3 regions of the Mediterraneibacter sp. ICN-202921 genome follow, and region 3 is predicted to be linked to each of the others. Evidence: riboswitches for the same ligand, from Rfam matches in the RefSeq annotation. Region 3 holds a riboswitch; each other region holds the start of a gene.
The links. Region 3 has a riboswitch for thiamine pyrophosphate ahead of thiC (phosphomethylpyrimidine synthase ThiC). Riboswitches for the same ligand answer to the same signal wherever they lie in the genome.

Region 1: it holds a riboswitch for thiamine pyrophosphate, as region 3 does, so the genes downstream of both, thiM (hydroxyethylthiazole kinase) here and thiC (phosphomethylpyrimidine synthase ThiC) in region 3, are expected to answer to the same signal.
Region 2: it holds a riboswitch for thiamine pyrophosphate, as region 3 does, so the genes downstream of both, WKT01_RS02085 (energy-coupled thiamine transporter ThiT) here and thiC (phosphomethylpyrimidine synthase ThiC) in region 3, are expected to answer to the same signal.

What each region holds. Positions count from the first base shown of each region.
Region 1 is NZ_JBBKBE010000003.1:170,842-178,964, reverse strand. Features, by position in the region: gene WKT01_RS04250 (Na+/H+ antiporter NhaC family protein) at 1-10, opposite strand, end outside; gene thiD (bifunctional hydroxymethylpyrimidine kinase/phosphomethylpyrimidine kinase) at 119-937, opposite strand; gene WKT01_RS04240 (HAD family hydrolase) at 960-1,622, opposite strand; gene thiE (thiamine phosphate synthase) at 1,628-2,272, opposite strand; gene thiM (hydroxyethylthiazole kinase) at 2,259-3,080, opposite strand; TPP riboswitch at 3,144-3,255, opposite strand; gene thiW (energy coupling factor transporter S component ThiW) at 3,253-3,765, opposite strand; gene WKT01_RS04220 (YbaK/EbsC family protein) at 4,029-4,508, shown strand; gene WKT01_RS04215 (SufB/SufD family protein) at 4,592-5,512, opposite strand; gene WKT01_RS04210 (ABC transporter ATP-binding protein) at 5,502-6,248, opposite strand; gene WKT01_RS04205 (LysR family transcriptional regulator) at 6,292-7,170, opposite strand; gene WKT01_RS04200 (YeiH family protein) at 7,510-8,123, shown strand, end outside.
Region 2 is NZ_JBBKBE010000002.1:11,322-19,444, forward strand. Features, by position in the region: gene WKT01_RS02080 (carbohydrate kinase family protein) at 1-916, opposite strand, end outside; TPP riboswitch at 1,020-1,125, shown strand; gene WKT01_RS02085 (energy-coupled thiamine transporter ThiT) at 1,168-1,833, shown strand; gene hypE (hydrogenase expression/formation protein HypE) at 1,865-2,932, opposite strand; gene hypD (hydrogenase formation protein HypD) at 2,957-4,051, opposite strand; gene WKT01_RS02100 (HypC/HybG/HupF family hydrogenase formation chaperone) at 4,041-4,259, opposite strand; gene hypF (carbamoyltransferase HypF) at 4,250-6,577, opposite strand; gene hypB (hydrogenase nickel incorporation protein HypB) at 6,583-7,236, opposite strand; gene hypA (hydrogenase maturation nickel metallochaperone HypA) at 7,196-7,579, opposite strand; gene WKT01_RS02120 (NADH-quinone oxidoreductase subunit 5 family protein) at 7,836-8,123, shown strand, end outside.
Region 3 is NZ_JBBKBE010000005.1:9,992-18,114, reverse strand. Features, by position in the region: gene thiC (phosphomethylpyrimidine synthase ThiC) at 1-1,295, opposite strand, end outside; TPP riboswitch at 1,407-1,517, opposite strand; gene WKT01_RS05840 (diaminopimelate dehydrogenase) at 1,899-2,885, opposite strand; gene WKT01_RS05835 (hypothetical protein) at 3,031-3,564, opposite strand; gene WKT01_RS05830 (J domain-containing protein) at 3,555-4,181, opposite strand; gene WKT01_RS05825 (DUF5685 family protein) at 4,162-5,019, opposite strand; gene WKT01_RS05820 (biotin transporter BioY) at 5,232-5,774, shown strand; gene WKT01_RS05815 (Tex family protein) at 5,803-7,953, opposite strand; gene WKT01_RS05810 (RluA family pseudouridine synthase) at 8,121-8,123, shown strand, end outside.

The DNA of each region.
Region 1 (8,123 bases), on a different contig from region 3:
AACTGTCCATGAAAAACCCTCTCTCTCTTCTTTTATAGAATTCGGACATACCATTTATAAATTGGCATTATATACATAATATCGAATATTTCGGCAATATACAATCTTTTTCTTACTTTTACTGCCTGTATTTTTCTGCTTCTTTTACATATTCTCCGGTAATAGCAAAAGCATGATCCATAGGTCCGCTGCCTGCCCCCAGATCCAACATAGCTCCCAACGCTCCTGAAATATAACTTTTCGCGCGTTCTACCGATATATCCATAGAAAAGCCTTTTGCCAGATTTGAGGCAATTGCGCTGGATAAAGTACATCCTGTCCCATGAGTGTTCGGATTCGAGATTCGTTTCCCGTAAAACCATCTGTATGTTGCTTCCCGATACAGCAGATCATTGGCGTCGTTTAACTGATGTCCACCTTTTAAAAGCACTGCGCAATGGTAATACCATCCGATTTTTTCTGCTGCTTTTATCATATCTTCTTCTGTTCTTATCGACATTTCTGCCAGCACTTCTGCCTCTGGGATATTCGGAGTCAGTATATCCGCAATCCCTAACAGTTCTTCTTTCAATATATCTATCGCATCGTCACTGATCAATTTTGCCCCGCTCGTCGCCACCATTACCGGATCGACTACGATATGTACAGCATGATACTCTTTTAACTTTTCTGCTATTGCCCGTATCAGCTCACCGGACGATACCATTCCAATTTTTACGGCATCCGGGCGTATATCGTTAAATATACAGTCTAATTGTTCCTTCAAAAACCCGGGAGTCACCTCCATGATCCCTGCCACCCCAGTTGTATTCTGCGCAGTCAAGGCTGTCACAGCACTCATAGCGAATACCCCATTTGCCATCATTGTTTTAATATCAGCCTGTATTCCGGCTCCTCCGCTGCAGTCGCTTCCAGCGATCGTCAATGCAGTTTTCATCGTACTTTTCCTCTCTTTTCTTTCATTCTCCAGCCATTCTTTTATAAACCAACGCGAAATCCGTATATGCGGCCAAATAAATATCCGCCGTATTCCATATTCTTGCAAGATTTCTGTCATTTGCCTTGTCATATACGGCAACTGTCTTAAAACCTGCCTTCTTCGCCGTTAGGACAGCGTGATACGCATCTTCAAATACCCATGTATTTTCAGGTTCTGTATCCATCTGCAGCGCTGCGGCCAGATAAATATCCGGCTGCGATTTACTGCTTCCAATCTCTGCACATGTAAAAATCCCTTGAAAATAAGAAAAAACTCCTAATCTTTTTAATGCTGCTTCTGCATTTTGCCTATCTCCGGATGTCGCGATCGTCATGGGTATTTTTCTCGCTTTAAATTCATCCAGATATTGTCTTACGCCTTCTTTCAGAGGAACTTTCTCTCTGTAAAACTCTTCTACCCGTCTGTTCAGGCCACTTACCACCTCCGTTTCCGTAAGCGCGAGTCCATATGTTTTGATCAGATATGCAGCGCCTTCCTCCAAACTCATCTCAAAGAGGATATTTCTAAGATCTTTTTCTGCCGCTATCCCTAAACTCTTCAAATATAATTCTCCTAAGTTTTCCCAAACAGGCATGGAATTTAAAAGCGTTCCATCCACATCAAATACGATACCTTTTATCATTTTCTTTATCTTTCACCTAGCATTTCTTTTGTCAGATCACGCAGTCTCTTTGCTGCATTTTGTATATCTGACTGTGCAAAGACAGCACTGATGACTGCTATACCGCAGATTCCACTTCCTTTTAGTCTCATAACGTTTGCTTCGCCAATCCCACCGATCGCGATCACCGGAATATTTACTGCCGCACAGATTTCTTTTAGCGTCTCATGATCGACTTCTTTTGCGTCTGCCTTAGAACCTGTAGCAAATACTGCTCCTACTCCCAAATAATCTGCGCCATTTTTTTCTGCTTTTACAGCTTGCTCTACTGTCTGCGCCGATACACCGATGATCTTATCCTCACCCAGTATTTCTCGTGCATGCAGCGCTTCCATATCACTTTGACCCACGTGCACTCCATCTGCGTCAACCGCTTTTGCGATTTCTACATTATCATTGATCACAAACGGGACTTTGTACTGGCTGCAAAGTTCTTTTATCGTTTCTGCCTCTTTTAAAAATGCGGCTTCCTCCAGATTTTTTTCCCTGAGCTGTATAAATGTCGCGCCTCCTTTTAAGGCTTCTTCCACTTGTTCACAAAGTCTCTTTCCATGCAGCCATCTTCTGTCTGTCACCGCATAAAGAAGTAGATCTTTTTTAGAGCACCTCATACTTTGCACCTCTTTCTAATTCTTCTCCTGTCATATTATAAACTGCATCGATGATACGGCTGCGATATGTCGCATTTCCATCTCCTTTGCACATATAACTAAACCCGATCTCCCCGGCAAGTCCCATTGCACAGACTGCTGCTGCCGCAGCTTCCAGATGATTCTCCGGATTCGCTGTCAGATATGCTGTCATCATGCCGGATAACTGACATCCGGTTCCGGTAACCTTCCCCATCTCCGGACGTCCATTTCGTATCACATAACATTGTTTTCCGTCTGATACAAGATCAATGGCCCCTGTGACAGCAATGATCGTCTTCGTTTCATCCGCAAATTTTTTCACAAAAGCAACCGCTTCTTTCAGATTCTCTTCTTTCACGATATCTGCTATGTCCGCATCTACCCCCTTTGTCGTCCCGCTTCCATTTGCCAGCGTCCTGATCTCCGACATATTTCCACGGATAGCGGTCAGTTGGATTTCCTTCAGCAATCTCAGCGCCGTATTCGTTCTAAGCGCACTGGCGCCTGCCCCCACCGGATCCAGCAGGACAGGATGCCCCAATACATTTGCCTTTCTTCCTGCCTTAAACATTCCTTCTATACTTGTTTTGTGCAAAGTTCCAATATTGATATTAAGTCCGCCGCAGATAGATGTAATGTCCTCCACATCTTCTGCTTCATCCGACATGATCGGACTTCCTCCACAGGCCAGCAATATATTCGCCACATCATTTACAGTAACATAATTTGTAATATTATGTACCAAAGGAGCAGTTTTTCTCACTTGCTGCATGCACTTTTTTATCATATGATAAATCCTCCTATGCTTCTTATTCGATAAAAGCGGGTATACCAATGAGGTATACCCGCTGCGAATGCGTTTATATATTCCCTACGTTGGCATTATCCAAATCAGGTCACGGGTCTAGACACGTTCGTCTACTCTCAGCCTGCCTGCTGCGCAAGCTCCCCTGTTATTTCTATTGATAATTCAAATTTCCCAGATATATATCCAACACTTTCATTCTTTTCATCACAGTAACGAGAACAACTGCCAGTATCGTGCCGCCAAAACTAGAAATAAAAAATGGAATCACGAAACCAAAAACAGCGCTGTCGCTTCCCATCAGAAACGCTGCAACCGGATAACTTAAAATCCCTCCGATCACTGATGTACCGAACAGTTCACCTACATATGCATAAGGCAGATGTTTCCCATACTTATATAACATACCACAGAGAAACGCTCCACACATGGATCCCGGAAATGCCAGCAGTGTCCCGGTTCCCATCAAATTACGCAAAAGACTCGTTACAAACGCCATCCCTACCGCATACCCCGGTCCTAAAAAGACGCCGCCCAATATATTGATAAAATGCTGGACTGGAGCACATTTTGACGCGCCCACCGGAATAGACAGCGGAGAACAGACAATACCGACAGCTACAAGAATGCCTGCCAAAGCAAGCTTTTTTACATTGATGTTTTTCATGTTAACCTCCTGAAATAACGGTCGATACTCCTTGGTATCCTCTCACTCCGGAACACGGATTCCCTCGCAGGTTATTTTCGTACCTCGTACGCCGGTACAGTAAAAACCCAAACGGCGCTCCCCGCCTGAGAAAACTCTTTGTCAGATATCCGCCCATATCTTACCACAATCCTCTTTTACTGTAAAGATACTTCTGTTATAATACACAATAGTAAACTTGGTATCCTATATCATAAATAACAGGAAAAATAAAGGAGATCACAATGTCTGTTCAGATTGTTAAAGATTATTTTAAAAACAAAAATATATCTAAAGAAATTATTGAGTTTTCATCTTCCAGTGCAACTGTTGATCTTGCGGCACAAGCCGCCGGTGTAGAACCTGCACGTATTGCCAAAACACTTTCTTTCTATACTAAGGAAAGAGATACTGCCATCCTTATTGTAACTGCAGGAGACACAAAAATAGACAATAGTAAATTTAAACATTTCTTTAGCATGAAAGCTAAAATGTTATCTCCTGAAGATGTCGAAACCTACACTGGACACGCCGTCGGGGGAGTATGTCCTTTTGGAAATCCCTCCTCAGTCACGACGTATCTGGACGTGTCCCTAAAGCGCTTTTCCACCGTATTCCCCGCTGCGGGGAGCGCAAATTCCGCAGTAGAAGTGACCTGTGAAGAATTAGAAAAATTTGCAGAAGCCGCAGACTGGATCGACGTGTGTAAGACACCCTCTGTCTGACACTCTCAGGAAAAACTTTCAAAACATAACAAAAAGGGAATGACCACGGTTGTTAGAACATACCGTCTGTCATCCCCCTTTTTTTATTTCAAGAAATTTTCGATGATCACTGCCTCTGCCTCTTCCTCGTTGAGTCCGAATGTCCGCAGTTTGATCAGCTGTTCATCATTGATCCTTCCAATTGCCGCTTCATGTACGATCTGCGCATCCACATGCCTTGCGTTAATCTCCGGAATGGAACTGATCTCTGCTTCATCCATGATGATAGAATCACACTGCACATGTGCATGGCAGAGATTGTTTCCGATTGCTTTCGGATGGAACACCTGTCTGGATTTCCCTTTTGCAACAGAACGTGACACAATCCTGGCAGAACTATTTTCTCCCATCAGCTGCACATCCATATTCGAGATTGCTGTCTGTTCTTCATGTGTCATCAGCTTCTCCGTCACAAAAAGCTTAGCGTTTTCTGCCAGTTCAATATAATTTTCTCTTTCTGTAGAATCAACGCCCTTAATCTGTGAAGTCTCAAGTGTAAACACAGAGTTCTCACCTACGTATATTTTTGTAACTGGATTCAACACTTTTTTCCCCGTGCCGTCTCCTTGTGCATAGTGGTTCTCTATATATTTTACATTGGCGTTTTCCCCTACATGGAAAGTATGGATACCGTCATGCCTCGTCTCGCTGCATCCTTCTCCATGAATCCCACATCCGGCGATAATGGTGACATCCGCTCCATCTTCTATATAGAAATCATTATATACAACATCTACACCTTCCTTTGACATAACAACCGGAATGTGTACCTGCTCGTTTTTTGCCTCGCCGCTGATATGGATATCAATACCTGGTCGATCTTCCTTTTTCACTATATGGATGTGTCTGCTGTCACCGTGACATACAGCCATCCCGTTTAACCTTAAATTATATGCGCCCTTCTGTTTAAATCCATAGGAATCTATCACATCCAGCACATCCTGCGTCACTTTATCAAGCTCCATAGAGTTCCCCTCCTTTTTGCTTACGACATTCACAGGCGTCCATTGCATGTCCAAATAACTCCGGCATGATTTCTTGTGCCGTACCGATGCTTTTTTTCTTTCCATCCGCAATCACCATAATACGATCCGCCATCTCAATGATCCGCTCCTGATGAGAGATTAAAATAAGACTTTCCTTTTTTTCTCTGTGGATCTGTTCAAAACGTTTGATCAGCATAGAAAAACTCCACAGATCGATCCCGGCTTCCGGCTCATCAAAAATACAAAGCGCATGGCGCTTCGCAAGAACCGTAGCAATTTCAATCCGTTTCATTTCTCCGCCCGACAATGTAGCATCTGCTTCTCTGTCTATATATTCTCTCGCACACAACCCTACACTGCTCAACAGTTCACAGCAAGTCTTTTCATCCAATGTCCGGCCCGCGGCAAGAGATAAAAGCCGCCTCACAGTCATCCCTTTAAAGCGGGGAGGCTGCTGAAAGGCAAAGCCGATCCCCGCTTTTGCTCGCTCATCTATTGAAAGAGCTGTAATATCCTGCCCATCCAGATAAATCTTTCCTGCAGTTTCTTTGTTGATTCCCATCAACACTTTTGCCAGCGTAGATTTGCCGCCTCCATTTGGTCCCGTAATGACCAGCATCTCTCCATCCTGAACGGTAAAACTAACGTCGGATAAAATCTCCGACTGCCGTCCTTCTTCTACTATATCATAAGATAAATGCTCTACCTGTAACACCTACATCACTTCCTTTTTTATAATCTTGCGTATACTGCGTTCTTCATATCGAAAATCTCTGAAATATCTCTCTGTAGCGCTCTGCATAAATACTCCCCCGACGCCAGAGAAACGTAAAGTCATGAGACACCTGAAAATCCGGCAGATCGATCTTTTGTATCTCGCCCTTTTCCAGTTCATCTTTTACAGCAACTTCATATAAAAATGTAATACCACATCCTGCTTTTGTCAACTCTTTAATGGTCTGCAGGCTTCCTGCTTCCACACATTTCTTAAAATCATCCAGGCTAAAATTCTGTGAACTCAAAAACCGCTCCAGTACTTCTCTTGTACCGGAACCCGATTCCCGCAGCAGAAGACGTTCTCCGAATAAATCTTCTATTTTTTCCGGTTTCTTTACAAACGCATACCTCTGCCCACAGACAGCAATATATGCTTCTGTTGAATAATGCATAAAATCATATTCTCTTTTCTTAAAAAACCCTTCCACGATCGCAAAATCAATCTGCCCTTCATCCAATCTGTTCAGCAGCATATTCGTATTTTCCACTTCCATGTGTATCTTCGCATCCGGATACGAGGCCAGATACTTTGCCAGTATCTTCCCCATCAATGCATCTCCTACCGTACGTGTCGCCCCAAAGCGTATCTCTTTTAATTCTTCCCCTTCCTTTCTCATTTCATTCTGGAGAGAAAGCTCATCATGTTTCATTGTCATAGATGCATTTCTAAGCAGTTCGCCCGCATTCGTCAAACGCAGTTTTTTCCCTTCATAGAGAAATAATTTCGTATGGTAGTATTTCTCCAGATAGTGGATATGCTGTGAAACTGCCGGCTGTGTAATGTGAAGTTCTTCTGCTGCCCTTGTAAAATTCATGCAGTGGCAGACTTTTAAAAATGTTTCCATACGAAAATCAAGCATATAGACCCCTCTTATATTTCTATCCTATACCTTATCGGGCATAGCCCGTCAGCCTGTAAGGCCCAAATTGCGGGATGCCCAAACAGGTATATAGCGTCCTATTGAAACAAGATGCGGGATATTCCGATCAGAACAGCCCGCACCCTATATATGCTGACCTTATCAGCTTTATAGTAATTACTCCCTGCATTTATCATAACATATATTTATTATAAAATAAAGATATATAATTATATTTTATATTCTCTTTATGGTATGCTTTTTTCAACAGCAATCTTGCGTATACCCCTGCCTCGCCTGTTGCTGAAATTTTTATCATCATCTATGGAGGAATATAGTATGAACTTTATTAAAAAAAATGGTGCAGGTCTGCTTCTTTGTCTATTCATCTCGTTCCCAGCCTGGTTTTTAGGTCAACGTTTTCCTGTCGTAGGAGGGCCTGTATTTTCTATCTTGATTGGAATGATCCTTACTTTATTCATGCCGCAAAAAGAAAAATTTGCTCCGGGGATCCACTATACATCTAAAAAAATCTTACAGGCAGCTGTCGTTTTTTTAGGTTTCGGCATGAATCTGACAGAAATACTGGCAAAAGGCAGACAGTCACTCCCTATTATCCTTTCTACAATCTCTGTTTCTCTACTCATTGCCTTTTTTCTCTATAAGGTATTAAAATTAACACCGGACAGCGCGATCCTTGTAGGCGTCGGTTCTTCTGTCTGCGGAGGAAGCGCTATCGCCGCTACCGCTCCGGTCATTGATGCTTCTGACGAAGACGTAGCACAGTCTATCTCTGTTATTTTTCTTTTCAATGTCCTTGCCGCTCTCCTATTTCCCACGCTGGGAGGTCTTCTTGGGCTCAGCAATGAAGGATTCGGTTTATTCGCTGGAACCGCGATCAATGATACTTCCTCTGTCACAGCCGCTGCCGCCGCCTGGGACGGCATACACGC
Region 2 (8,123 bases), on a different contig from region 3:
GATCTTGTACACCGGAAGTGGCGCCTACTGATTGTATGCAAAGGGCAGCACAGGCAGAAGCGAAAGTGAGCGCCTGCTTGAAGTCTTTGCCCCGGAGGATGGAAGAGAGGAAACCGGCGGCAAAATTATCTCCGGCTCCTGTACTGTCTGCGACATGTACGGGAAATGCTGGCAGAGTGAAAGAAGCCGCTGCATTTTTGGCGAAACAGCCGTTCTCGCCGGCTTTGATGATGACATTTTTTACACCATAGTTTAAAAAGACATCTGCCATAGCTGTATAGTCTTTTTCCTGTGTATAAAATGCGGCTTCGCTTTCATTGGGAAAGATATAATCTATGTAAGGCAGTGCAGCTTTAAGATCTGTGAGGGAAAGCGGAGAATGCAGGGGCAGTTTGGTATCTGCCGCTACGATAGCGCCGGCTGCCTTGGCGGTCCGGCAAATGGAGGCAATCGTTTCCGGCCGGGTAAGAGGCGGGCGGAAAAGGCTGGCAAGGCAGACAAGCCGCGCATCTTGGAATAATGTGGGCGGTATATGCAGGAAATCATCTAGGCGGGAAACCGCATTGATGGATTTTCGGTTTCCGTCTGTATTGACCAATAAGGGGGAAACAGGAGTAGGTACGTTATTGCTGTGCAGGATGGAATCGGTCAATATACCGTTATCCGCAAGCAGTTCATGCAGAGTTTTTCCGGCAAGGTCGTTTCCAAGGACGCAGACTGTGCGTACAGTATGTCCGAGGCGTGAGAAGATAACAGATTCGTTGAAGGCATCTCCGCCGGGAGAAAGGGTGACAGAGTCTGCGGTCTGCACACGTGTATTTTCGGAAGCCGCATTCCAGCCTTTGATGATACAATCCATGAGGACCTGGCCGATACACAGGATTTCGGGTGCTTGAAAAGATTCTGCTGATTTCATCTTTTTCTCCTTTTTAAAAATCTTGTATAGGATAACCGAAAAAAGAGCCGCGCTTGACTTTTCTCGGTATTCTGTTTAAAATATAGAATCGAAATAATATAAAAATGATGACAAGGGGAGCTTGTGTTGCAGGCTGAGAGGAAGTTTTAAGCTTCGACCCGTAACCTGATTTGGATAATGCCAACGTAGGGATATACATATGTGGTTTTTTAAGCCCTCCTTGTTTTCAGAAAAAAGCAAGGAGGATTTTTATGTTAAATTTTTTAGTCAATGCAGAGGGAGGACTGACTACTGCCGGCTATGCAGTGAGTATAATCGCAGGGATCGTACTGTTTATCGCAGCGTTGTTTTTCGCCGGAAAAAGCGCAGGGAAAAAGAAGATGTCGGCAAAACAGCTTGTCTTTTGCGCAATGGCGATCGCGCTGGCATTTCTGACGTCCTATCTTAAGGTATTTCAGCTTCCATGGGGCGGAAGCGTCACTTTATGCAGCATGTTGTTCATTGTCCTCGTAGGCAACTGGTATGGAGTGAAAACGGGTGTTTTGGTGGGACTTGCCTATGGACTTCTGCAATTTTTACAAGAACCGTACGTCTTATCCTTTTTCCAGGTATGCTGCGATTATATACTTGCCTTTGCGGCTCTTGGTGTGGCAGGTTTCTTCGCAAAGAGCAGTCATGGGCTGGTGAAAGGCTATATTGCCGGCGTGCTGGCAAGAGGCGCATTCCATGCGCTGGGCGGATATTTATACTGGATGAGTTACATGCCGGATACATTCCCGCAGTCTTTGAAGAGTATTTATCCGATCGTTTATAACTACAGCTACCTTTTGGCAGAAGGGATCCTGACGGTCATTCTTCTGTCTGTTCCGGCCGTGTCGAAGGGACTGCAGCGTATCCGTCAGATGGCACTGGAATAAGTCTCTGCGGATATTCCGGAAGAAAAAAATGTCAACAGATCCTGGGAAGCTGCTGTCCGCTGAGTTTGGCAAGGATCCTTTTGCCTCCAATCTTTGTTTTTAAGAGCACATGACCGGGCATATCTTCTGTAACCGTTCCGATCACTGCCGCATGTTCACCGCCGGACACTTCTTTTAGAGCGTTCAGGACAGGCGCGCATGCTTCCGGAGCGGTCACAAGAAGCATCCTGCCTTCACAGGCACAGTAGAGTGGGTCCAGTCCCAGCAGATCACAGGCTGCTTCCACAGGCGCGTCTACAGGGACGGCATCTTCTTCTATCTCGATGGAAAAAGGCATGTTCTCCGTAAATTCATTTAAGGCCGTTGCGATTCCGCCTCTGGTAGGATCCCGCATGATGCGGATGCCGGAGCAGGCGGGAGAACTGTTCGGGAGAGCTGTCTGTGTTTTTTCTGCCGCATGGATGGCAGCTTCTGTTAGGAGATGGAGACATTGACAGTCGGAACGTAAGGAAGATGTTTGGGCATCTTGTAAAGAGAGCAGTCCGGAACGTGCCATCATAACAGCAGCGCCATGGCAGCCTGCGCTGCCGCTTAAGATGACCGTGTCTCCTTTACGGATACCGGATTTCCCGGGGAAATGGGCGCGCAGAAAGCCAATGCCGGCTGTATTGATGTAGATACCGTCCCCTTTGCCCGCTTCTACCACTTTTGTATCGCCTGTTGTGATGAGTACTCCTGCCTGTCGGGCCTCTTCTGCAATCGTGTCTACGATCATTTTGAAATCCCGGAAGGAAAAACCCTCTTCCAGAATAAAAGAGAGACTTAAATATTGGGGGAGTCCTCCCGCCATACATACGTCATTTACTGTGCCGCATACACATAAATTTCCAATATTGCCTCCGGGGAATTTCCACGGAGAGACAACGAAACTGTCAGTGGAAAAGACAAAAGAATTTTCCCCCCTCCTATCTTTTAACAGGGCACCGTCTCCTAACTGGGAAAGGATGGGATTTTTAAAAGCAGGAAGCAGGATAGAATCGATCAGTTCTGCGGTCTTGCCGCCTCCGCTTCCATAATCTAATGTGATAATATCTTCCATATCTGTATACCTCCATAGAATCGATCAAACTTCATACTGATAAGCTGCCGCACAGGCGCCTTCCGAAGAAACCATGCAAGGGCCGATGGGATGGGCAGGGGAGCAGACCGTCTTAAAAAGCGGACAATCCAGGGGTGAGGCTACGCCTCGGATTACTTGCGCACAGCGGCAGCCGGGGTGTTCTGCATTGGAAGAAGGCCTGAAGTGAAACTTCTCCCAGGCATCCCACTGACGATACTGATCTCTTAGAGTATACCCACTGTCCACAATCGTTCCAAGACCGCGCCAGGTACTTTCGCAGGTCTGAAATACAGCGTTTATATATTCTTGCGCGAGAGGATTTCCTTCCGGGCGTACGAGACGTGTATAGGTATTTACCAGAGCGGGTCTGTGCACGGCGAGCATATGTGTCAGTTCCAGGATAGAATACAGAAGGTCAGCCGCGTCAAATCCACTCACAACAGCAGGAAGATGAAATTCTCGGGGAAGGAAAGCAAATGCGTCAGAACCTGTGACAGCAGCCACATGACCGGGGCATAAAAAACCGTCTACGGCGAAATCTTCTGCCGTGATCAGGGAGCGCAGCGCCGGCTCTGTCTTTTTCAAAAGACTGAGCACAGAGAAATTTTTCACTTGTTCTTCTGCGGCTTTTAAAATACAGGCAGCAGTACCGGGAGCGGTGGTCTCAAAACCGACACCTAAAAACAGAACATCCAGCTGGGGATATGCATAGGACAATTCCAGGGCATCCATGGGAGAATATACCATCTCGACATGTGCGCCTTTGGCCTTTTTTAAGAGGAGATTTTCCTCGGGATCCGTGCCTGGGACACGCAGGAGGTCTCCATAGCTGGCGATCAGAATATGCGGATCCTCCGCAAGAGAAAGGATCGAGTCTATGACATTTGCCGGCGTGACGCATACCGGACAGCCGGGGCCGGAGAGCAGGCGGATGGAGGAAGGCAGGATACTTTTTATGCCTGTACGTGCGATCGACATGGTGTGTGTGCCGCAGATCTCCATTAGTCTGATGCTGCCGGTCTTTTCAGTCAGTTCCTCTACCCGTGCAAGGATCTGCTGCGTTTTTTGCGGAGATTTGAATTCCTTTTCATAGAGCATCGTAAATATCCTCCAGAAATTGTAGATTTTCGCGCGCTTCCGGTTCCGACATTTTCTGTATGGCAAATCCGGCATGCACCATGACATAGTCTCCGGGAGACGCGTTTTGGATAAAATCTATGCGGATTGTCTGGGAAAGTCCTTTTGCCTCACAGACAGCAGACATTCCTTCAATCGTTTTGATCTTCATAGGGATTGCTAAACACATATTATTTCCTCCTTTTTGCTGGCCGCAACCGCCAGTTGTCCAAGACAAATGCCCTCATCATTGGGAGACACATGTCTGTGAGTATAAACGGTAAATCCATTTTGTTCTAAGAGTTCTGTCACTGTGCAGAGAAGAAAGCGATTTTGAAATACACCGCCGGACAGAACCACAGGGAGCCTTTGCGGATTTAGAACAAGGCATTGCTCAAGCGCCATCCGGCAGAGGGTATACATGAAACGAAAGGCAATGAGCCCCTTGTCTGTTTTTTCTTCCAGATCTTTGTATAAAGTCTGGATAAGAGGACGGGTATCAAAGATGCGCAGTCCATTTTTATTATAAAATTCGATCGGATAACACATTTCCGAAAGAGCAGTGGCGCGCATATGCTTAGAAGCCAGATATACGTCTGGGCTTTCATAAGGAGAGAGGGCCTCTGTCAAAGCTGCGGCTTCTCCTTCATAATCGGCTTTAACCTTTTGCAAGAGCAAGGAGCCGACCCCGTCAAAGAGCCGCCCCATACTGGTGGCCCGCAGACAAAGACCAGAGTCGATGAGTCGGGACAAAGCGGTCGTTTTTGCCGAAGAAAGTGGGATATAAGATGTATCTTGTATACCTGCGTCCAAAAGAAGTCCCAGGGCGATACGAGCAATCTCCTGTGTCGCACGGTCGCCGCCGGGGAGCGGAACCGGGCGGATGGTACCGATCCTTTGAAAAGCGGAAAAATCTCCTTTCATAAATTCTGCGCCCCAGATGGAATCGTCATCTCCCAGCCCCATACCGTCCCAGATGATGCCAAAGCAAGGTGCATGCAGATGATTATCTGCCATGCAGGAGGCCATATGCGCCCAGTGATGCTGTACTTGCAGCAGAGGAAGCTGTTCTTTCTCAGACAGCCGGAAAGCTTCCTGTGTAGATAGATAATCGGGATGTAGATCACAAACGAGAAGAGCGGGCTTCAGGCGGAACAAACGACGGAAAGTATGAAGCGTCTCACGGTAATGGGAAAGCGTTTCTGCATTTTTGAGGTCACCGATATGGGGGCTGCAAAAAACATATTTCTCCTTTCCCAGTGCAAAAGAAGCTTTTTGTTCCGCCCCCAGTGCAAAAATACCGTCTGCGTCCTGCCTCGATAAAAAAGGCTGTGGGGTAAAACCACGGCTGCGGCGGAAGAAATAAGGGTTTCCTTTCCATTCCATGACAAGAGAATCGTCACAACGGTTTCGGATCGGCCGGTCATGCAGCAGGTACCCGTCTGCAATACCAGACAGTCCACAGAGTGCTTCCTCGTTAGTAAGCATAACAGGACAGCCGGGGAGATTGGCGCTTGTCATGACGAGGGAGTCAGGGCCTCCATACATGCCATCCAGGAGAAGAATATGGAGAGGCGTATAAGGAAGCATGATACCCAGCCGGGAGGTGGAACTGATCGTTTTCATAAGGGCCGGCTGCTTTTTGCGCAGCAATAGGATGGGGCGCTGTATGCCGGTCAGAAGCCTTTCTTCAGCATCATTTAGAATACAGAATTCCCTGGCAGTATCTATGGAGCGGCACATCAGTGCCAATGGTTTAGATGCACGGTGTTTCCGCTGACGGAGACGCTGTACTGCGTCTTCATTGCGGGCGTCACAGGCCAGGTGAAAGCCGCCCAGTCCTTTGACGGCCAGAATCTTTCCTTCCCGGAGCGCTTCCTGCGCAGCCTGGAAGGGATCAGAAGAAAGCCGACGGTGCGTACTGTCCATATAGAAAACGTGAGGCCCGCACGCAGGGCAGCAGTCAGGCTGTGCATGATACCGACGGTTTTGTATAGTCGTATATTCGTTTTCACAGTCTGCACACATGGAAAATGTCTGCATGGAGGTACGGATCCTGTCATAGGGAATGTCATCTATGATCGTATATCGAGGACCGCAATTGGTACAATTGATGAATGGATAGCGGTATCTGCGGTCAGAAGGGGTATACAGCTCTTTTTCACATTCCGGACAAGTACAAATATCCGGAGAGAGCAGCGTAAAACCGTCGTCTGTACGGCTCTCTCTGATAGAGAAATCTGGATACCCGACAAAAAGACCTTCCTCTGTCACGCGGATTTCTTCAAGACGGGAAAGAGGCGGCGGGGAAGTCTGCAGTTCTCTAAGAAAACAGTCGATATTCCCGGCACTGCCTTCTAACTCTCCCTCCACTCCCTGCAGGGTATTCTGTACCCATCCCTGCAGACTGTATCGGGACGCCAGCCTGTGCAAGAAGGGACGGAAACCGACGCCCTGGACGATACCCGTTATATGTAGTTTGACGTGTTGTTGCTTTTGATTCTCCATTGGCCTTATTTTGCTTTTTTTATTTGATCAGAAATAAAATGTACAAGTTCATCCAGTCCATCTCCGTTCCGGCTGCTGACACAAAAGAGAGGAGCGTCAGGATTGAGCGTCCGGTAATTGGAAGATACACGGGACATATCAAAATCAAAATAAGGAAGCATATCCGATTTATTAAGTACAAGACAATTGGTGTCCGTAAACATCAGCGGATATTTCTCTACTTTGTCATCTCCCTCCGGTATACTAAGCAGAGTGATCCGCAGAGATTCGCCGATATTGAATTCGGCCGGACATACCAGATTCCCTATATTTTCTACAAAGATCACATCCAGGTCATCCAACGGAAGACTAGGGAGGATATGTTGGATACTCATTGCCTCGATGTGGCAGGCTCCGTCTGTGTTCAGCTGTACAGCAGGAACTCCGAGAGCAGCGATACGTTCTGCGTCGATCTGTCCTGCTATGTCTCCTTCGATGACGCCGATCTTCCATGTATCCTTTAATCTGCGGATCAGGGCAGTGATCAGGCTGGTCTTTCCGGTACCGGGACTGCCCATGATATTGATCATGCAGATATGGTGCGTATGTAAAATCTCTTTGACTTCCTGACTGACATCTTCATTCCATTCCATGATCTGATGTAAGACTTTGATTTCCATCTATGTCTACCTCCAAACTGTCAATATAAAATTCTTTTCCTGATAAAATCTGCAGATGCAGACCTTTACAGTGGGGACAAAAAAGCTGGCGGGAGGAGATCTCACTGTTTCTGCCGCAGTCCTTACAGCAGACCTTTAAAGGCAGGATCTCAGCCTGCACCTGCATACCTTCTGCAATGGTGCCCTCAGAAAGCAGATCTAAGTACACCTGTATGCACTCCGGCACGATTCCCTTAAGCGCGCCGATACAAAGCCGGACAGAGCGTATTTTTACAGCATTTTGTTCAGCAGCTTTCGTGATGCAGTATTCGAGCAGATGTTCGGTGATGCTTAGTTCGTGCATGAGAGACGCCCTCCTGTGATTTAATCATTCCTATTTTAGCACATTTGTCAATGGGTGGAGAATGGAAATTGAGGAAACCATGAAAAATATGCAAAAAAGTGTAAAAATTCTCATGATATCTATTGTAAAATTTGCAAATAAGTACTATAACAGAAATGTATGTTTTGGGATGATGTGAAATAGTCTGAAAATGACAGACTAAATATATACCCAAAATAGAATCTGAGTGAAATAGAGAATGGAGGGAGGTTGGATTATGACATTAGTTCCAGTTTTGATGGGAGTTCCGGCAGTGCTTGCGGTTCTGATGGCATGTATCCGCCAGAAAAAAGTACGGGATATAGCAGTATATATAGGCGCAGGGCTTATTATGCTTCTTACCGTGGCGTTTATTGTGCAGTGGCAGCAGGCAGGGGCAGGTACGATCCTTTTGTATACATCCACAGAAATGGTGGATACATGGATGATGGCAGGGGAGATATTCCTGATGTGCCTGATTGTATATTTAAGCATAAAATATAAAAAGGTGCTGCCGATCATCCTG
Region 3 (8,123 bases):
TCAATATGCTCTCCTGCCAAGGCTTTGTTCATACTGCGAACTGCACAGAACTTTCCGCACATGGAACAAGTATCATCATGTTCGGGGCTTCTGTCATCCCGTATAGCCTTCGCTGTCTCTGGGTCAAAGGCACATGCCCACTGCGCTTCCCAATCCAGCGCTTTTCTTGCGTCTGCCATCCGGTCATCCATTTCTCTGGCTCCTCTTACTCCTTTTGCTATATCTGCAGCATGCGCAGCGATCTTAGAAGCAATGATTCCCTGCTTTACATCCTCTACATTTGGTAAAGCCAAATGTTCCGCCGGCGTTACATAACACAAAAAGGCAGCTCCTGCCGCTGCGGCAACTGCGCCTCCGATCGCCGCGGTAATATGGTCATATCCTGGCGCAATATCTGTCACCAATGGTCCTAACACATAAAAAGGTGCGCCTTGGCATACAGACTGCTGTACTTTCATATTGGCCGCGATCTGATCCAGCGGCATATGTCCCGGTCCTTCTACCATCACCTGCACATCCTTCGCCCAGGCACGTTTTGTCAGTTCACCCAGCCGGATCAGTTCTTCCATCTGGCATACATCTGTCGCATCCGCAAGGCAGCCGGGACGACATGCGTCTCCCAAAGAAATCGTGACATCATATTCCCGGCAAATATCCAGAATTTCATCATAATATTCATAAAAAGGATTTTCCTCTCCTGTCATGCACATCCATGCAAAAACAAGCGATCCCCCTCTGGATACAATATTCATCTTTCTTTTGTGATTTCGTATCTGCTCAATCGTCTTTCTTGTTATTCCACAGTGCAGTGTCACAAAATCCACGCCGTCCTCTGCATGAAGCCTGATCACATCAATAAAATCTTTTGCCGATAATGTATCTAGATCTCTCTGATAGTGGATCACTGAATCATATACCGGTACAGTCCCGATCATTGCCGGACACTCTGCCGTCAGCTTTCTCCGGAAAGGGATCGTATCCCCATGGGAAGAAAGATCCATGATAGAATGTGCTCCCATATTAACAGCTTCCATCACTTTTTTCATCTCTATATCATAGTCTTTACAGTCTCGTGAAACTCCTAAATTTACATTTATTTTTGTACGGAGCATAGAACCGACTCCCTCCGGGTCTATGCAAGTATGATTTTTATTTGCGCATATCACCACTTTTCCTTCTGCTACGAGCGGCAATAACTCGTCTGTTGTCATCCTTTCCTTTTGCGCTACTTTTTTTAATTCTTCTGTTATGATTCCCTTTCTTGCTGCCTCCATCTGTGTCGAGAAGTTTCTCATCGTATTCTTCCACCTTTCTTTTTCTTGCTCCTTCATCAGACAATACTATTGCAGCAAAAAACTGCCGCAACGTATACATATACTTTGCGGCAGTCCGGTCATCTTAATCCTCTGTCCATGATCGTATATCCCTACGTTGGCATTATCCAAATCAGGTTATGGGTTAAAGCATCTCAGCTTACTCTCAGCCCGCTTTAAACGCGAGCACCCCTTTTTATAAAAGTATTATAATATACTGCAATTGCATTTGCAATTACTAACTTAGCGGGAACTCTTCATATTTTTTTATAGATTTGTTCATAATCCATTCAAAAGTCCATCACACTTTTTACACAATTATTTTATATACTATAATTGTTCTAAAGATAGAACACTTTTTCATAAACTTTTTCCCCCTTTGAGTCACAGCAATATGTGGCTCTTTCCTTTTATAAAAATACATAAGCCTAACAGCGCATGCAGCAGGAAATGCTTATCTGCCGCGCCGGCAGGCTTATTTTGTTTTCTTATATCAGAAACAAAGCCAGACGATCAAATCCAGTGAAAAGATCGGGGAAAAATATATAAGACACATTTGCGCTGCTTTGTCGATTAACTTCCTATTTACAGCATATGTGCTCTTAGTTCTTCTCCACTCTTTATACTTAAATACGCCGGCGCGACATCAAATACTGTCTTGCAGCCTGTCTGTCCTTCTTCTGCCAGTCTGTACGCTGCTCTTGCATATGCAACGATCACAGAGGAAGTAAACTCTGGATTGGAATCCAATTTCAAACTATACTCGATCAGATGAGCATTTTCTTCATTCCAGCCTGTCTTTCCACTGCGGAGCACAAATCCGCCATGTGGAATTCCACTGTGCTCTTTCTTTAACTCTTCTTCACTGATAAAGTGCACTGTTGTATCATAATCAGCGAAATAGTTCGGCATATTTTTGATCTCTTCTTCCACTTTCTTCGCATCCGCGCCTTCTTCCAATACTACATAGCACTCTCTTGTATGTTTCTGGCGTGTTGTCAATTCTGGATTCTCTCCATCTCTAACTGCCTTTAAAGCTTCCTCAACAGGAACTGTATACTGTTTTGCGTCTTTTACGCCTTCCACACGACGGATCGCGTCAGAATGTCCCTGGCTGACTCCTTTGCCCCAGAATGTATAATCGTTCCCCTGCGGCAGGATCGCGTTTGCGTACATTCTGTTCAGAGAGAACATCCCCGGATCCCAGCCTACGGAGATGAGTCCTACTTTTCCTCCTTCTTTTGCAGCCGCATCTACATTTGCAAAATGCTCCGGGATACGTGCATGTGTATCAAAGCTGTCCACCACATTAAATAATTTTGCATAGACCGGCGTCTGCTCCGGCAGATCTGTAGCGCTGCCTCCGCACAAAATCATAACATCTATTTTATCTTTCCAGTTTTCCGCCTCTGCTAAAGCACATACTGCCGCACTTTCTGTTAAAATCTTTACATCCTCTGGATTTCTGCGGGTAAATACAGCAGCCAGTTCCATATCCGGATTCTGCTTGATCGCACATTCTACGCCGCGCCCTAGATTTCCATATCCTAAAATCCCAATTCTTATACTCATAACGAACATTTCTCCTTTCTTATACAATTCGGTTTTTATTATACGAGTACCTTTTGGATTTTTCAAGAATTTTCATATCATCACACACATTTTTTGTATACAGACCAACAGAAAAACCAAACAAAAAGAGCCCTTTACGGACTCTCTACCGCAGCAGTCTGCCGCGCATTTTATTCCATATATGTCCCTGTACATACTCATATGCCCTGTCATAGACCCATAGACCGGCCTGGCCTGCCGCAATAACGATGAGGAGCATAGAACCCGGAATGGCTTTTGAAAACAACAGTTCCTGAAAAACCAGTACCATAGGGATATACATAACATTAAAGATCACATATTTCATCATCCAGAATAAAATATGGCGTTTCTCTATGTTAGGATGCTTTTCCAGCACATGCCAGATACATTCCACTGCCAAAATATAAAACCCCATAGCCGCAAATGAAAGCACATAAATTTTATTTGGCGCGACCAAAACTCCCAGCAAAACATCTGCCAGATAAAAGGCGGCCCCTATCTTCAAACCATATTCGCGGATCACAATACCTACAAAATAAGAGGCTGCCGCTAAAAGGAACAATGTATTTGTCTCAATCACACTGCCAAGAGACATGCATACGACCGACACTGCAAGCAGCAGGCCGCCGAATGCCATAGATTTTGCTTTTACATGCATGAACAAAGATCTCCTCCCATACATTCACACAAACTGTCTGCACACCATAGGTCACAGCACATATTTCCTGTGCCGCAGGAAGATCCTCCTGTTCCATATCCGCCGCCATATGGATTGCTTTGGTATCTGCGGCTGCTAAAATCGAGTTGATTTAGGAACTGACGGTACTGCAGATTATTCGGTTCCATGTTGACGGCCTGTGCCGCATGCTCTCTTGCCACAAGATTATTCCCAATCCCTGCGTTGGCACATCCGCTGACATAATACCACATTGCCGAACGGTTCTGGATCTGATCAAGCACATTCAAAGCTTCCCGGTAATGACGGCTGTTCACATAATTTATGGCTGCCTGCATCTGCGGATCTTGCTGCGCCTGATTATATCCGCCGCCGTAGCCGTAGGAATATCCCCCTGTGCTTCCGGTGGAGCGTTCTTTCATGATCGTATCATACGCTTCCTGTACTTCTTTGAATTTCTCCTCCGCCAGATCTGCCAGCGGATTATTTACATTCGCATCCGGATGGTATTTTCTTGTCAGATCACGGTATGCCTTTTTTATCTCATCATCCGATGCATTGGGTGACACGCCCAGTACATCATATGGATTTTTCGTCATTTTTCTTTTCCTTTCCTTCTCTTTTCTTCAACTGTATCTTATGATAGCGATTCCAGACTCCATCATACAATATATTTCTCAAAATGTCCACATCTACGATACATGGCAGCTTTTCAAATTCCACACTGCACTCTGCGATCATCATACAGAGGATCTCCCTGCATTTTTCTTCATAATCTTCCTGCGTGCAAAGTTTCTTAAGCGGATTATAGCATTTCTTTTTCAGATCCTCTTCCAGATCCTCATACGCATCCATGATGTATATAAACTTTCCCAGGAAAAAGCCCATTCTGCGCAAACTCTTTTCCCACATATCCTCCTGCCAGACAAACAATTCCTCCATCAAACGCCCAAAGCATCCTGCCGTCCGGTCAAGATCTGTACTATTTTCTTTTTCGCAGGCGGCAAGTTCTTTCAGGGAGGTTTCGATTGCCTGGCTCTGACGCGGATACTTTGCAATGATCCGTTTCGCCTTACGCTTCAGCGCCCCCTTTGCCAGAAATGCGCTTACTTTCTTTTCATCCCGCCAGTCATCTTCTAGATGATACCATGCAAGCAAAACATTCATATCTGCCGCATATTCCGTGATCTCGTTTTGCAGCATCTGCTGTTTTTTTATCGGATGCACCTTACATCTATGCACTTCTGTACAAGTCTGGCTCTCATATAAAGACGTCAGCAAAATGATCGCAAATGTCATATCGTACGTCAGTGTCATCTGTCCGGATATACCGTATTTTTCTTTCAGGATATGGCAAAGTCCGCAGTAATATGCTTTATATTTGCGCAAATCTTTAACTTTTAATTCTGGTTCACATATGGTCACATAACCAAACATATCTTTTCTCCATATCTCTATTATCCTATTTATATATGGTTTTTAGTATAACACAGCTCATTTTTAACCCATATAAAATTTTTGTAAATCTTTTCTGATTGGGCAATTGTTAACTATTTTTATTATAAGGTTGACATTATATCATTTTTCTTTTATACTTTATGTATGCTGCAAATATAGGAATATGGAATACACAAAAGGAGTCTATTATTATGGAAACAACACGCACCACTACTCATAGTCTTACTCGTATCGCACTGATGACAGCCGTCCTCTGCATTATCAGCCCTTTTACCATCCCTCTGCCATTTAGTCCGGTCCCACTATCTCTCGCCACCTTTGGACTCTATCTGTCCTGCTATGTGCTTGGAATGAAAAACAGCGCCATAAGCTGTATCCTCTATATCCTGATCGGAATCGCAGGCATTCCTGTCTTTTCTTCTTTTGGAAGCGGGATTGGAAAGATTGCCGGACCCACCGGCGGCTATCTGATCGGGTATCTTTTTCTCGTAGTCATCGGCGGCTTTTTTGTTGAACATTTTTCAGATACACTCTCTTTGCAAATAGGAGGACTACTTGCAGGCACCGCTGTCTGCTATCTGTTCGGGACTGTATGGCTTGCCGTACAATTACATGTGAATTTTACAGCAGCTCTTATGATCGGCGTTGTTCCCTATTTGATCGGAGATGCCCTCAAAATCGCTGCTGCCGTTTTTATCGGACGGAAACTTAAGTCTGCACTTCAGTTCCTCTAAAACAGAGGAACTATTTTTCTGTCTTTTCCTATATTCCTCGCATAGTAAGCTGGATTCTCTTTTTCTTCAAATCTACACTCATCACTTTTACGTCTACAACATCTCCCACACTGACAGCTTCCAACGGATGTTTTATATATCGGTCTGTGATCTGCGAAATATGTACCAGCCCATCCTGGTGTACACCGATATCTACAAACGCACCGAAATCAATGACATTACGGACAGTGCCTTTTAATACCATTCCTTCTTTTAAGTCTTCCATCTCCAGCACATCCGTACGCAGGATCGGTTTCGGCATCTCTTCACGCGGATCACGGGCAGGTTTTTCCAATTCTTTTACAATATCTCTCAGCGTGATCTCTCCGATTCCTAATTCTTCGGCAAGGCGCGCATAATCTCTGATCGTAAGTGACAGCCCGGTTAAATTTCTGCCTGTGATATCTTCCGGTTTGAAACCTTGCTTTTTTAAGAGTTTTTCTGCTGCCCCGTAAGATTCGGGATGCACCCCTGTCGCATCCAACGGATTTTTTCCTCCCTGGATGCGCATAAAGCCTGCGCACTGCTCAAATGCCTTTGGCCCTAATTTTGCTACCTTCAGCAATTCCTTACGACTCTCGAATTTTCCGTTTTCTTCTCTGTACGCCACGATATTTTTCGCAATCGTACCAGTGATCCCAGATATATAAGATAATAACGGAGCAGAAGCCGTATTTAGATCCACGCCTACTTTATTTACACAATCCTCTACAACTCCTGTCAAAGATTCCCCCAGTTTTTTCTGGTTCATATCATGCTGATACTGACCTACCCCAATAGATTTCGGATCGATCTTTACTAATTCCGCCAGCGGATCCTGCAGTCTCCTTGCAATCGAGGCAGCACTCCTTTGTCCTACGTCAAATTTAGGGAACTCCTCACTTGCCAGTTTACTTGCAGAATATACCGATGCTCCCGCCTCATTTACAATCACATACTGTACTTTCTCCGGAATTTCCTTCAGAAGTTCTGTGATAAACTGTTCTGATTCCCGGGAAGCCGTTCCATTTCCCAGGGAAATCAACGTAATATGATATTTAGGGATGATTTTTTTGAGCAGCTCCTTAGACGCCTTGATCTTCTGTGGTGTCGTCGGAGCCGTCGGATAGATCACCGTCGTCCCCAGCACCTTTCCTGTAGCGTCTACCACCGCCAGTTTACAACCGGTACGAAATGCCGGATCCCAGCCAAGCACAACTTGTCCGGCAATAGGAGGCTGCATCAAAAGCTGATGGAGATTCTTTCCAAATACTTCGATGGCTCCATCCTCTGCTTTTTCTGTCAATTCATTGCGGATCTCTCTTTCGATCGCCGGCGCGATCAGACGCTTATAGCTATCCTCCACTGCTTCTTTTAACAAAGGCATTGTATATGGATTCTCTGTATGGATAACCTGTTTTTCCAGGAAGCGCAATATTTCTTCTTCCGGCGCCTCGATCTTCACCGTTAAGATCTTCTCCTTTTCTCCACGGTTTACCGCTAAGATCCTGTGACCTGCCAATTTCATGACAGATTCCTCAAAGTTATAATACATCTCATATACGGATTCTATTTCTGCATTCTTCGCCGTGGAGAGCAGTTTTCCCTTTTTCATCGTGATCCGCCGGATCCAGCTTCGATGATCGGCATCATCTGAAATCGCTTCCGCAATAATATCTTTTGCCCCGTCGATTGCTTCTTTCGTATCTGCGACGCCTTTTTCCTCCGAAATATACGCTTTCGCCACATCTTCTACAGACTCTTTCGTTTTTTGCAAAGTAATAACTGCTGCAAGCGGTTCCAGACCTTTCTCTTTCGCGATCGTCGCTCTTGTCCTTCTCTTTGGGCGGTACGGGCGATACAGATCTTCTACGACGACCAGCGTCTCCGCCGCGAGGATCTGACTTTTTAGATCTTCTGTCAGCTTTCCTTGTTCCTCTATACTAGACAATACCTGTTCTTTCTTTTCTTCCAGATTTCTAAGATAGACAAGCCTTTCATACAATTTACGAAGCTGCTCGTCATTTAGGGAACCCGTCGCTTCCTTACGGTATCTGGAGATAAACGGGATCGTGTTTCCTTCATCTATCAATTTGACCGCCGCGTCTACCTGTTCGCGCCGGACTGCTAATTCTTCTGTCAGTTTTTGGTTAATGTCCATTTTTCTTGTACCTCACATTTTCTCTTATGCCGTGCAAATCAGCTTGCCGCGGCTTTCCTCATTATACACGAAAAAACCTTGTTTTTACAAGAAAATCGCAAAAGAAACTCAAAATCAAAAAAGCATTTTCCCTTGACATCCCCTGCTTCCAGCCTTATGATTGTCCCATG